3 regions of the Paraburkholderia caballeronis genome follow, and region 3 is predicted to be linked to each of the others. Evidence: predicted binding sites of a transcription regulator. Region 3 holds the regulator's gene; each other region holds the start of a gene.
What was found. The regulator LexA, encoded in region 3, represses DNA repair genes until DNA is damaged. The targets are predictions, from matches to a motif close to ACTGTATNNNNATACAGT.
Positions count from the first base shown of each region.

Region 1 (3,275 bases), 1.4 Mb from region 3:
CTGCAGCGCGTGCAGCGGCGCGAGCCCGCGCGACAGCCCGAACCAGACGAGCAGGATCGCGAGCGGCAGGATCACGAACTGCGGCAGGATCACGCCCTTGATGATGTCGTTCGCGAGCTGGCGGCGCTTGTCGAGCGTCTCCGCGACCTGCACCAGCACCGGCTGCGCGCCGGCCGTGCGCGGCAACTCGACGGTCGTGTACGCGACGCGGATGTCGATGCCGTGCAGCGTGTCGTCGCGGAATTCGACGAGGCCAGGCGGCGGGCGATCCTCGTCGTGCGGCAGCGGCATGTCGCGGTCGCCGCCGATCAACTCGCCGCGCGTGCCGAGCACTTGGTAGAACACGCTGTCGATGTTGTCGGCACGCAGGAAGTCGCGCGTCGAGTCGGCGAGCGACAGCTCCGCGACGCCGTTCACCGGATGGATCTGCCGCGCGAGCACGTAGGCGTCGGTTTCGAGCGCGCGGTCGAACGGCCCGTTCGCGATCGACTTCGCGACCAGATAGGTGACGGCGATGCTCATCGGCCACAGCAGCAAAAGCGGCGCGAGCATCCAGTCGAGAATTTCGCCGAACAGCGAGCGCGGGCGCGCGTCGGCGGCGGCTTCGGTTTCGTCGGGCGGCGCGAACGGGTTCGCGTAGCGGGCGTCGCGCGCTTCGTCGTCGAGGGCGTCGGCTCCCGGCGTGTCGGCGCCGGAGGCCTTGGCTGGCCGGGCGGCATGCGCGGCGTGAGCGGGCTCGGCCATCGGCGTGGGCGCCTACTTGTAGTGGTGGCTCGCGGGCATCGCCGCCGGCGGCGCGTTCGGCAGCACGCCTTGCGGCGCGGCCGGCGCGGCGACGGTCGCGGCGGGCGGGCCGGCGGTTGCGCCAGCCGCGGTTGCGGCGGCCGTCCCGGCCGGCGGTTCTTTTTCGAGGCAGTAGCCGAGGCCGCGCACGGTGACGATCCGCACACCGCCCGCTTCGAGCTTCTTGCGCAGCCGGTGGACGTAGACCTCGATCGCGTTGTTGCTGACTTCCTCGCCCCATTCGCACAGGTGATCGACGAGTTGCTCCTTCGACACGAGCCGGCCGAGCCGTTGCAGCAGCACTTCGAGCAGGCCGAGTTCGCGCGCGGACAAATCGAGCACCTGGTCGTTGATCCGCGCGATCCGCCCGACCTGATCGAACGACAGCGCGCCGTGTCGCACGACGGTCGGGCCGCCGCCCGCGCCGCGCCGGGTCAGCGCGCGCACGCGCGCTTCGAGTTCGTTCAGCGCGAACGGCTTCGCCATGTAGTCGTCGGCGCCGAGGTCGAGGCCCTTCACGCGCTCGTCGACGCTGTCAGCGGCCGTGAGGATCAGCACCGGCAGGTTCGAGTTCCGCGCGCGCAGGCGGCGCAGCACTTCGAGGCCGGGCATTTTCGGCAGTCCGAGATCGAGGATCAGCAGGTCGAACGCCTGCATCGACAGCGCGGCGTCGGCTTCGATGCCGTTCTTCACGTGATCAACGGCATAGCCCGACTGGCGGAGTGATCGGACGAGTCCGTCCGCGAGTATGCTGTCGTCTTCGGCAATGAGAATTCGCATGATGATGCGCCAGCGTCGCTGTGGCCGGCGCCGTGCTGGGCGGCGCGCAGCGGTCTCCTGAGGATTCGTGGCCGCGGCAGCCCGGGTGGGCCGCGTGTCATCTCGCGCGGCGGTTCGCCGGGGCTTGCCAAAACCACTGTTTTTTTATACAGTGTCTGCGTTCGTGCGCGCGGCGGGTGGAAAGTGCCGCGCACCTGCCTCAGACGCCGTTCATCATAGCAAAGGACGATTCATGGAAGATAGCAAGAAAGGCTCGGCTGGACTGACTGCTGAAAAGGGCAAGGCGCTCGCCGCCGCGCTCGCGCAGATCGAAAAGCAGTTCGGCAAGGGGTCGATCATGCGGCTCGGCGACGGCGAGGCAGTCGAAGACATTCAGGTCGTGTCCACCGGCTCGCTCGGCCTCGACATCGCGCTCGGCGTCGGCGGCCTGCCGCGCGGCCGGGTGGTCGAGATCTACGGTCCGGAATCGTCGGGCAAGACCACGCTCACGCTGCAGGTGATCGCCGAAATGCAGAAACTCGGCGGCACGGCGGCGTTCATCGACGCGGAACACGCGCTCGACGTGCAGTACGCGTCGAAGCTCGGCGTGAACGTGCCGGAACTGCTGATCTCGCAGCCGGACACCGGCGAGCAGGCGCTCGAAATCACCGACGCGCTGGTGCGCTCGGGCTCGATCGACATGATCGTGATCGACTCGGTCGCGGCGCTCGTGCCGAAGGCGGAAATCGAAGGCGAAATGGGCGATTCGCTGCCGGGCCTGCAGGCGCGGCTGATGTCGCAGGCGCTGCGCAAGCTGACCGGCACGATCAAGAAAACGAACTGCATGGTCATCTTCATCAACCAGATCCGGATGAAGATCGGCGTGATGTTCGGCAACCCGGAAACCACGACGGGCGGCAATGCACTGAAGTTCTACGCGTCGGTGCGTCTCGACATCCGCCGGATCGGCTCGATCAAGAAGAACGACGAGGTGATCGGCAGCGAAACGCGGGTGAAGGTCGTCAAGAACAAGGTGGCGCCGCCGTTCCGCGAGGCGGTGTTCGACATCCTGTACGGCGAGGGCATCTCGCGCCAGGGCGAAGTCATCGACCTCGGCGTGCAGGCGAAGATCGTCGACAAGGCGGGCGCCTGGTACAGCTACAACGGCGAGCGCATCGGCCAGGGCAAGGACAACGCGCGTGAATTCCTGCGCGAGAATCCGGACATCGCGCGCGAGATCGAGAACCGCATCCGCGAATCGCTGGGTGTCAGCGCGATGCCGGCGGGCGCCGTGACGGACGGCGGCGTCGAAGTCGCGGGCGAAGAAGAGTAATCCGCTCGTGATCCGCAAGGGCTGGTCCGCGCCGGTGGCGCCTGTGTCAGGCGAAACGGCCGAGGCTGGTCCGCGCGGTGAGCCGCGCGATGTTCGCGATCCTTTCGACGACATCGACGAAACCCATCCTGACGCGCGTGCGGACGGCGAAACGCGCACGTCGAGTTCGCGGGCTTCGCGGCGCTCTCCTTTCTCCACCGGCCGGCGCGCTGCGGAAGGCGATGTTTTCGAGCGTGATTCCGAGTCCGGCTCTTCGGCTGCGCGCCGGTCCGCTTCCGATGCCCAACGTCCCGGCCGTTCGCTGAAAGGCCGCGCGCTCGCCTATCTGTCGCGCCGCGAATACAGCCGGGCGGAGCTGTCCCGCAAGCTGGTGCCGTTCGCCGAAGACGCCGACGCGCTG
Region 1 covers NZ_FNSR01000001.1:947,385-950,659, forward strand. Annotated here, with positions in the region: gene BLV92_RS04155 (sensor histidine kinase) at 1-744, opposite strand, end outside; gene BLV92_RS04160 (response regulator transcription factor) at 757-1,563, opposite strand; gene recA (recombinase RecA) at 1,796-2,875, shown strand; gene recX (recombination regulator RecX) at 2,883-3,275, shown strand, end outside.
Region 1: the regulator LexA is predicted to act here: its motif matches at 1,699-1,716, upstream of recA (recombinase RecA).

Region 2 (3,275 bases), 960 kb from region 3:
CGCGTGCGCGACGCTGATGCTGACCGACGTGAGCATCCCCTGCAGCAGCGTGACGACCACGAAGAACAGGTTCGCGCCGAGGCCGCCGGCCGCGAGCGCGTCCGGGCCGAGCGAGCCGAGCAGCACGGTGTCGGTCACGCCCATCGCCATCTGCGACAGTTGCGCGATCGCGAGCGGCGCGGCGAGGCGCGCGGTGTCGGCCGCGTGGCGGGTCAGCGTGGGCGGCGTCGCGGTCTGCGCGACGGTCGGGGAGCGGGTCATCAAAATGCGGGTGGCGCGGGAATCCGCGCCGCCCGAAAGGAAAAGGGAGGAAACCGCCAGCTTATGGCCAGAATGCCCCGTTGTCGATCATGAGGCACGCTAATGGTGCATTGGCCGCGGGAAAGCGGCCGGCGTGCCGTCACGATGCTTCGTGCACCGCGATCCGCGTGTCGCCGAACAGCACGACCTGGCCTGCGCGCACCTTGCACGTCTTGCGCAGTTCCACTTCGCCGTCCACCTTCACCGCGCCGGACGCGACGATCTGCTTCGCGGTCCCGCCGCTGTCCGCGAGGCCGGTGATCTTCAGCAGGTTGTGCAGTTCGACGTAATCGCCGGTCAGCGTGAAATCGAGGTTGGGCATGGCGGGCGTCGTACGGTCTGGATCGGAAGGGTTCGCATCATAAGCCACGCGTGGCCGCCTTGCCTGGCGCATGCGGGGTCCACCCGGTGGGCTTTCGTCGCGCGCCCCATCTGTCAGGAAATGAAACCTTCTGTAACGGTGCCGGGAAACGACGAACTTCACCCAAAAACGGCGTGTCCCTGAAAAGAGCGTGCTGCTTTTCGGTAATGCTCGCCCGGGGGCCGGCATGCGTTCCAGCCGGTCCGGAACCATAACTTCAGAGAGGATTCCGCCATGATCCAGATCCGCAAGCTGCTGACCGGCACCGCGTTGTCGATGTTTACCGCCGCCGCTTTTGCGCAGACCGCTGCGCCTGCCGCCGCAGGCGTGGACACGCCGCAGGCGGCGCCCGGGGTTGGCCTGCAAGGCGCGACGCCCGTGCCGCAGAACCTGACCGCGCCGTCGCCGACCGATCCGCTCGTGCAGAAGCGCAATGCCGATGCGCAGGCGAGCGCCGATTACCACCAGTCGAAGAAGGCCGCGAAGTCGCAGTACAAGGACCACGTGAAGGACGCGAAAACCAATCGCAAGGCCGACCGGCAGGCCGCCAACGAAGAGATGAAGGAGCAGATGCAGGGGACGCCCGCGCAGTCGCAGGGCGGCAACCCGCAGCCGTGACGCCATGACGGGCGCGGACCGGGGCCGTTTTCGGCGAAGCTGCCGGAAAATGGCGCCGGATCGAATCCCGATCGGCGCCGATCCGATCCCGTCCGATCCGCTTGCGGCCCCGATTGTATGGATATACAGTATGCGTCGCCGCCCACTGATCCGTAGCCCTGCGCCGTGTCCTCCGTAGTCGATTCCCCCTCCGCCGGCCTTGCTGCCGGCACCGATCCCGATGTCGCGCGCGACGTCGCCGCGTGGCTGTCGAAGCTGAACGACGCGCAGCGCGCGGCGGTCGAGCACGGCAGCGACCGCGCGGCCGGCGCGGCGGGGCTGCCGGGGCCGCTGCTGGTGATCGCCGGCGCGGGCTCGGGCAAGACCAGCACGCTCGCGCACCGCGTTGCGCATCTGGTGCTGAACGGCGCCGACCCGCACCGGATCCTGCTGCTCACGTTTTCGCGCCGCGCCGCGCAGGAGATGACGCGCCGCGTCGCGCGGATCGCGTCCGGCGTGCCGCGCGCGGCGGCCGCGCTCGCGCACGGCCTCACATGGGCGGGTACGTTCCACGGCGTCGGCGCGCGGCTGCTGCGCGAGTACGCGGACCGGATCGGCCTCGCGCCCGGCTTCACGATCAACGACCGCGAAGATTCGGCCGACCTGATGAACCTCGTGCGGCACGAACTCGGGCTGTCCGCGAAGGAAAAACGCTTTCCGTCGAAATCGACGTGTCTCGCGATCTATTCGCGCGTCGTGAACACCGGCGAGCCGCTCGCGGACGTGCTCGCGCGCGCGTTCTCGTGGTGCGCCGAATGGGAGCCGCAACTGCGCGCGCTGTTCGCCGCCTACGTGGACGCGAAGCAGAAGCAGGACGTGCTCGACTACGACGACCTGCTGCTGTACTGGTCGCACATGGCGGCCGAGCCGTCGCTCGCGGCCGATCTGTCGGGCCGCTTCGACCACGTGCTCGTCGACGAATACCAGGACACGAACCGGCTGCAGGCGTCGATCCTGCTCGCGCTGAAGCCGGACGGGCGCGGCCTGACGGTCGTCGGCGACGACGCGCAGGCGATCTACTCGTTTCGCGGCGCGACCGTGCGCAACATCCTCGACTTTCCCGCGCAGTTCGATCCGCCCGCGCGCCAGGTCACGCTGGAACGCAACTACCGCTCGACGCAGCCGATCCTCGCGGCGTCGAACGCGGTGATCGACGCGGCAACCGAGCGTTTCACGAAGAACCTGTGGAGCGACCGCGCGTCCGCGCAGCGGCCGCGCCTCGTGACCGTCGCGGACGAGGCGCAGCAGGCGCGCTACGTCGTCGAGCAGGTGCTCGAAGCGCGCGAGGCCGGAATGAAGCTGAAGAACCAGGCGGTGCTGTTTCGCGCCGCGCACCACAGCGCGGCGCTCGAAATCGAACTGGCGCGGCGCAACATCCCGTACGTGAAGTTCGGCGGGCTGCGGTTTCTGGACGCCGTCCACGTGAAGGACGTGCTCGCGGTGCTGCGCTGGGCCGAGAATCCGCTCGACCGCGTCGCGGGTTTTCGGGTCGCGCAACTGCTGCCGGGCGTCGGCCCCGCCAATGCGGCGCGCCTGCTCGACCAGGTCGCCGCGTGCAGCGGCGCGTACCGGACCGCCGACGCGCTCGCCGCGTTCGCGCCGCCGCCGCGCGCGGCCGAGGACTGGCCCGCGTTCGTCGCGCTGATGGACGCCGTCTGCGGCCGCCGCACGCCGTGGCCCGGCGAATTCGAACGGGTGCGCCGCTGGTACGAGCCGCATCTGGAGCGCAACCACGAGGACGCCGCCGCGCGCCACGCGGACCTCGTGCAGATGGAGAGCATCGCGTGCACGTATCCGTCGCGCGAGCGGTTCCTGACCGAACTGACGCTCGATCCGCCGGACGCGACCAGCGACGAATCCGGCGTGCCGCTGCTCGACGAGGACTACCTGATCCTGTCGACGATCCATTCGGCGAAGGGGCAGGAGTGGCGCAACGTGTTCGTGCTGAACGGCGTCG
Region 2 covers NZ_FNSR01000001.1:1,355,314-1,358,588, forward strand. Annotated here, with positions in the region: gene BLV92_RS06045 (MATE family efflux transporter) at 1-261, opposite strand, end outside; gene BLV92_RS06050 (RNA-binding S4 domain-containing protein) at 401-622, opposite strand; gene BLV92_RS06055 (hypothetical protein) at 896-1,279, shown strand; gene BLV92_RS06060 (ATP-dependent helicase) at 1,526-3,275, shown strand, end outside.
Region 2: the regulator LexA is predicted to act here: its motif matches at 1,392-1,409, upstream of BLV92_RS06060 (ATP-dependent helicase).

Region 3 (3,275 bases):
GTGGCCGGCGGCCGTTCGCCCGGCTCGCCGCGCGGCGGCATCCCGTTCAGCAGCGCGGCGACGCCGTCCGGCGTCGCGTACGCATCGACCAGCGGCCCGATCAGCGCCGCGCCGATCACCGCACCGAACAGTAGCAGCGGATTGCTGCTGTGTTCCGCGCCGATCCGCTTCTGCAGCATCTCACCGACTTCTTCCTTCAGGCTTCCGCGCAGCGCCGGGTAATCGACGTATTGGTTCAAGGTTGCCGCGTCGCGTGCGTCGGCGGCTTGCTTGAGCCGGTTCAGCGCGATGTACGGCGATGCATACGCATAACCGATCATCGCGACGACGAATACGACGATCATCGTGATCGCGACGGGTTTGAGCCAGCGTCTGCTGGAAACGGGGGAAACGGTCATCGGGGCGGGCAGGTGAAGTAATGAACACCTGACGTTGACCGCCGCCACGAGAAAACGATCCCGGCTCGCGACATCCTCACGGTCACCGCGTGAGCGCGGCCGACAACTCCGCCTGTTGCTCGGCGATGCAGCGGTCGATCATCCGGCAGACCGCATCGACGGTGCCGACCATGATCAGCCGCGACGGACCGTGATACACGCGGACCGGCGCCCGCTGCGCGGGCTCCGCGTTCAGTCCGCTATTTAGCGACACGCGGGCGAACGCCGGCTGCGCGGACGGCAGTACGGGCAGCGGGGCGGCTTCGGTTTTAGCATCGATCCTCGGCTCGGCGGCCGGCGCGTCGAACAGCGAGGCGGTGACGGGCAGCGCCTGAGCGGCACGCGCCGCGCACGACGCGATGCCGCGCAGATGACGAAGGCGGCCGAACTGGCGAAACGGCAACAGGCGGGCAAGGCGTTCCATGGTTTTCTCTCCGGACGGCGGTCAGAATTCGGTCGGCCGGATCAGGCCGACCGCGATGCCTTCCAGCGCGAAATCCGCGCTGCCGGCCTCGACAAAAATGTTTTCGTAATCGGGGTTCTCGGCGATCAGCTCGATGCCGTTCGGCCGCCGCTTCAGCCGCTTCACGGTGACGTCGTCGCCGAGCCGCGCGACGATGATCTGGCCGTCCTTCGCCTCGGTGCGCTTCTGCACCGCGAGCAGGTCGCCGTCGAAGATGCCCGCGTCGCGCATCGACAGGCCGCGCACCTGCAGCAGATAGTCGGGCTTGCTCGAAAACAGCGCCGGGTCGCATGCGTAGTGCTGCGAGATGTGCTCCTGCGCGAGGATCGGACTGCCGGCCGCCACCCGCCCGACGAGCGGCAGCGACAACTGCATGATGCTCGCGTGCGGCAGCGTGAACTGATGCGGAAGCTCGTCGCCCTGCGGCATCAGTCGGATGCCGCGCGACGCGCCGGCCGCCAGTTCGATCACGCCCTTGCGTGCCAGTGCGCGCAGGTGCTCTTCCGCTGAGTTCGCCGAGCTGAAACCGAGTTCCGCGGCGATCTCCGCGCGGGTGGGCGGAAAGCCGGTGCGCTCGATCGCGCGCCGGATCAAGTCGAAAACCTGCTGCTGCCGTGCGGTGAGTTTGGTCATGGCGCCACTGTATGGATAGACAGGTGACTGTATTTTTATACAGTATTCGCCACTTTTCAAGCGTTACTTGAAGTTCGCTCATGAGACCGGCGCTACGGCGTCGGTTTGAGGCGTCAACACGGCGTAAAAGACGCGTCAGCGGCGATTCTGTCTGCCCTTACCACTTTTGCGTATTAAAGAATGAGGAACAATTATTTTTAATGATGTAGGCGTGTCGTTAGACTGGCCCCCATCGTTAGCACCAACCCACTCACGAGAACACGGAGAAAGTGGATGAGTCATCGCAATACGGGGCGCGCAGGCTGGCTGAAATCGCTGGCCGCCAAACTGGTAATCGGCTTCGCGCCGCTCGTCGGCCTCGCCGCCGTCGCACCGGCCGCACATGCGGACACGACGCTGCTGAACGTGTCGTATGACCCGACCCGCGAGCTGTACCAGGACATCAACGAAGCCTTCTCGAAGCAGTGGAAGGCGAAAACCGGCGAAAGCCTGACGATCAAGCAGTCGCACGGCGGCTCCGGCGCGCAGGCGCGCTCGGTGCTCGACGGCCTGCAGGCCGACGTCGTGACGCTCGCGCTCGCCTACGACATCGACGCGCTCGCGAACAAGGGCCTCGTCGCGAAGGACTGGCAGAAGCGCCTGCCGGACAACGCGTCGCCGTACACGTCGACGATCGTGTTCCTCGTGCGCAAGGGCAATCCGAAGCACATCAAGGACTGGGACGACCTCGCGAAGCCGGGCGTGTCGATCGTGACGCCGAATCCGAAGACCTCGGGCGGCGCGCGCTGGAACTACCTCGCGGCGTGGGCGTATGCGCTGCACCAGCCGGGCGGCAACGACCAGAAGGCGAAGGAGTTCGTCGCGAAGGTCTACAAGAACGCGGGCGTGCTCGATTCCGGCGCGCGCGGCGCGACCACGAGCTTCGTGCAGCGCGACATCGGCGACGTGCTGATCGCGTGGGAGAACGAGGCGTTCCTGTCGCTGAAGGAATTCGGCCCGGACAAGTTCGAGATCGTCGTGCCGTCGGTGAGCATCCTCGCGGAGCCGCCGGTCGCCGTGGTCGACAAGGTCGTCGACAAGCGCGGCACGCGCAAGGTGTCGGAAGCGTATCTGCAATTCCTGTACAGCGACGAAGGCCAGGAGATCGCGGCGAAGAACTTCTACCGTCCGCGTTCGCCGAAGGTGCCGGCCGAACTGACCGCGAAGTTCCCGAAGCTGAAGCTGTACACGGTCGACGACACGTTCGGCGGCTGGGCGAACGCGCAGAAGACCCACTTTGCGGACGGCGGCGTATTCGACTCGATCTATCAGCCGCAATAACGGCGGGACCGGGGCCGGCTGCAACCGGCCCATGTTCCAGGCAAGGCGCGCCGCTGTGGCGCGCCTTTTTGGCGCACGGCGCCGGAGCAACATCGAAAGAGCAACGAGCATGACGACGTTTCAACTGCGCAAGCCGAGCGCGTTACCGGGCTTCGGCCTGACGCTGGGCATCACGGTGGCTTATCTGAGCCTCGTGGTGCTCATTCCGCTTGCGGCGACCTTCCTGAAGACGGCGACGCTCGACTGGGACCAGTTCGTCCGCGCGGTGTGGTCGCCGCGCGTGATCGCGTCGTACCGGCTCACGTTCCTGTCCGCGCTCGGCGGCGCGTTGATCAACGCGGTGTTCGGCTTCCTGCTCGCGTGGGTGCTGGTGCGCTATTCGTTTCCGTTCAAGCGGATCGTCGACGCGCTCGTCGATCTGC
Region 3 covers NZ_FNSR01000001.1:2,319,593-2,322,867, reverse strand. Annotated here, with positions in the region: gene BLV92_RS10400 (DUF2939 domain-containing protein) at 1-398, opposite strand, end outside; gene BLV92_RS10395 (hypothetical protein) at 481-861, opposite strand; gene lexA (transcriptional repressor LexA) at 883-1,533, opposite strand; gene BLV92_RS10385 (sulfate ABC transporter substrate-binding protein) at 1,807-2,853, shown strand; gene cysT (sulfate ABC transporter permease subunit CysT) at 2,963-3,275, shown strand, end outside.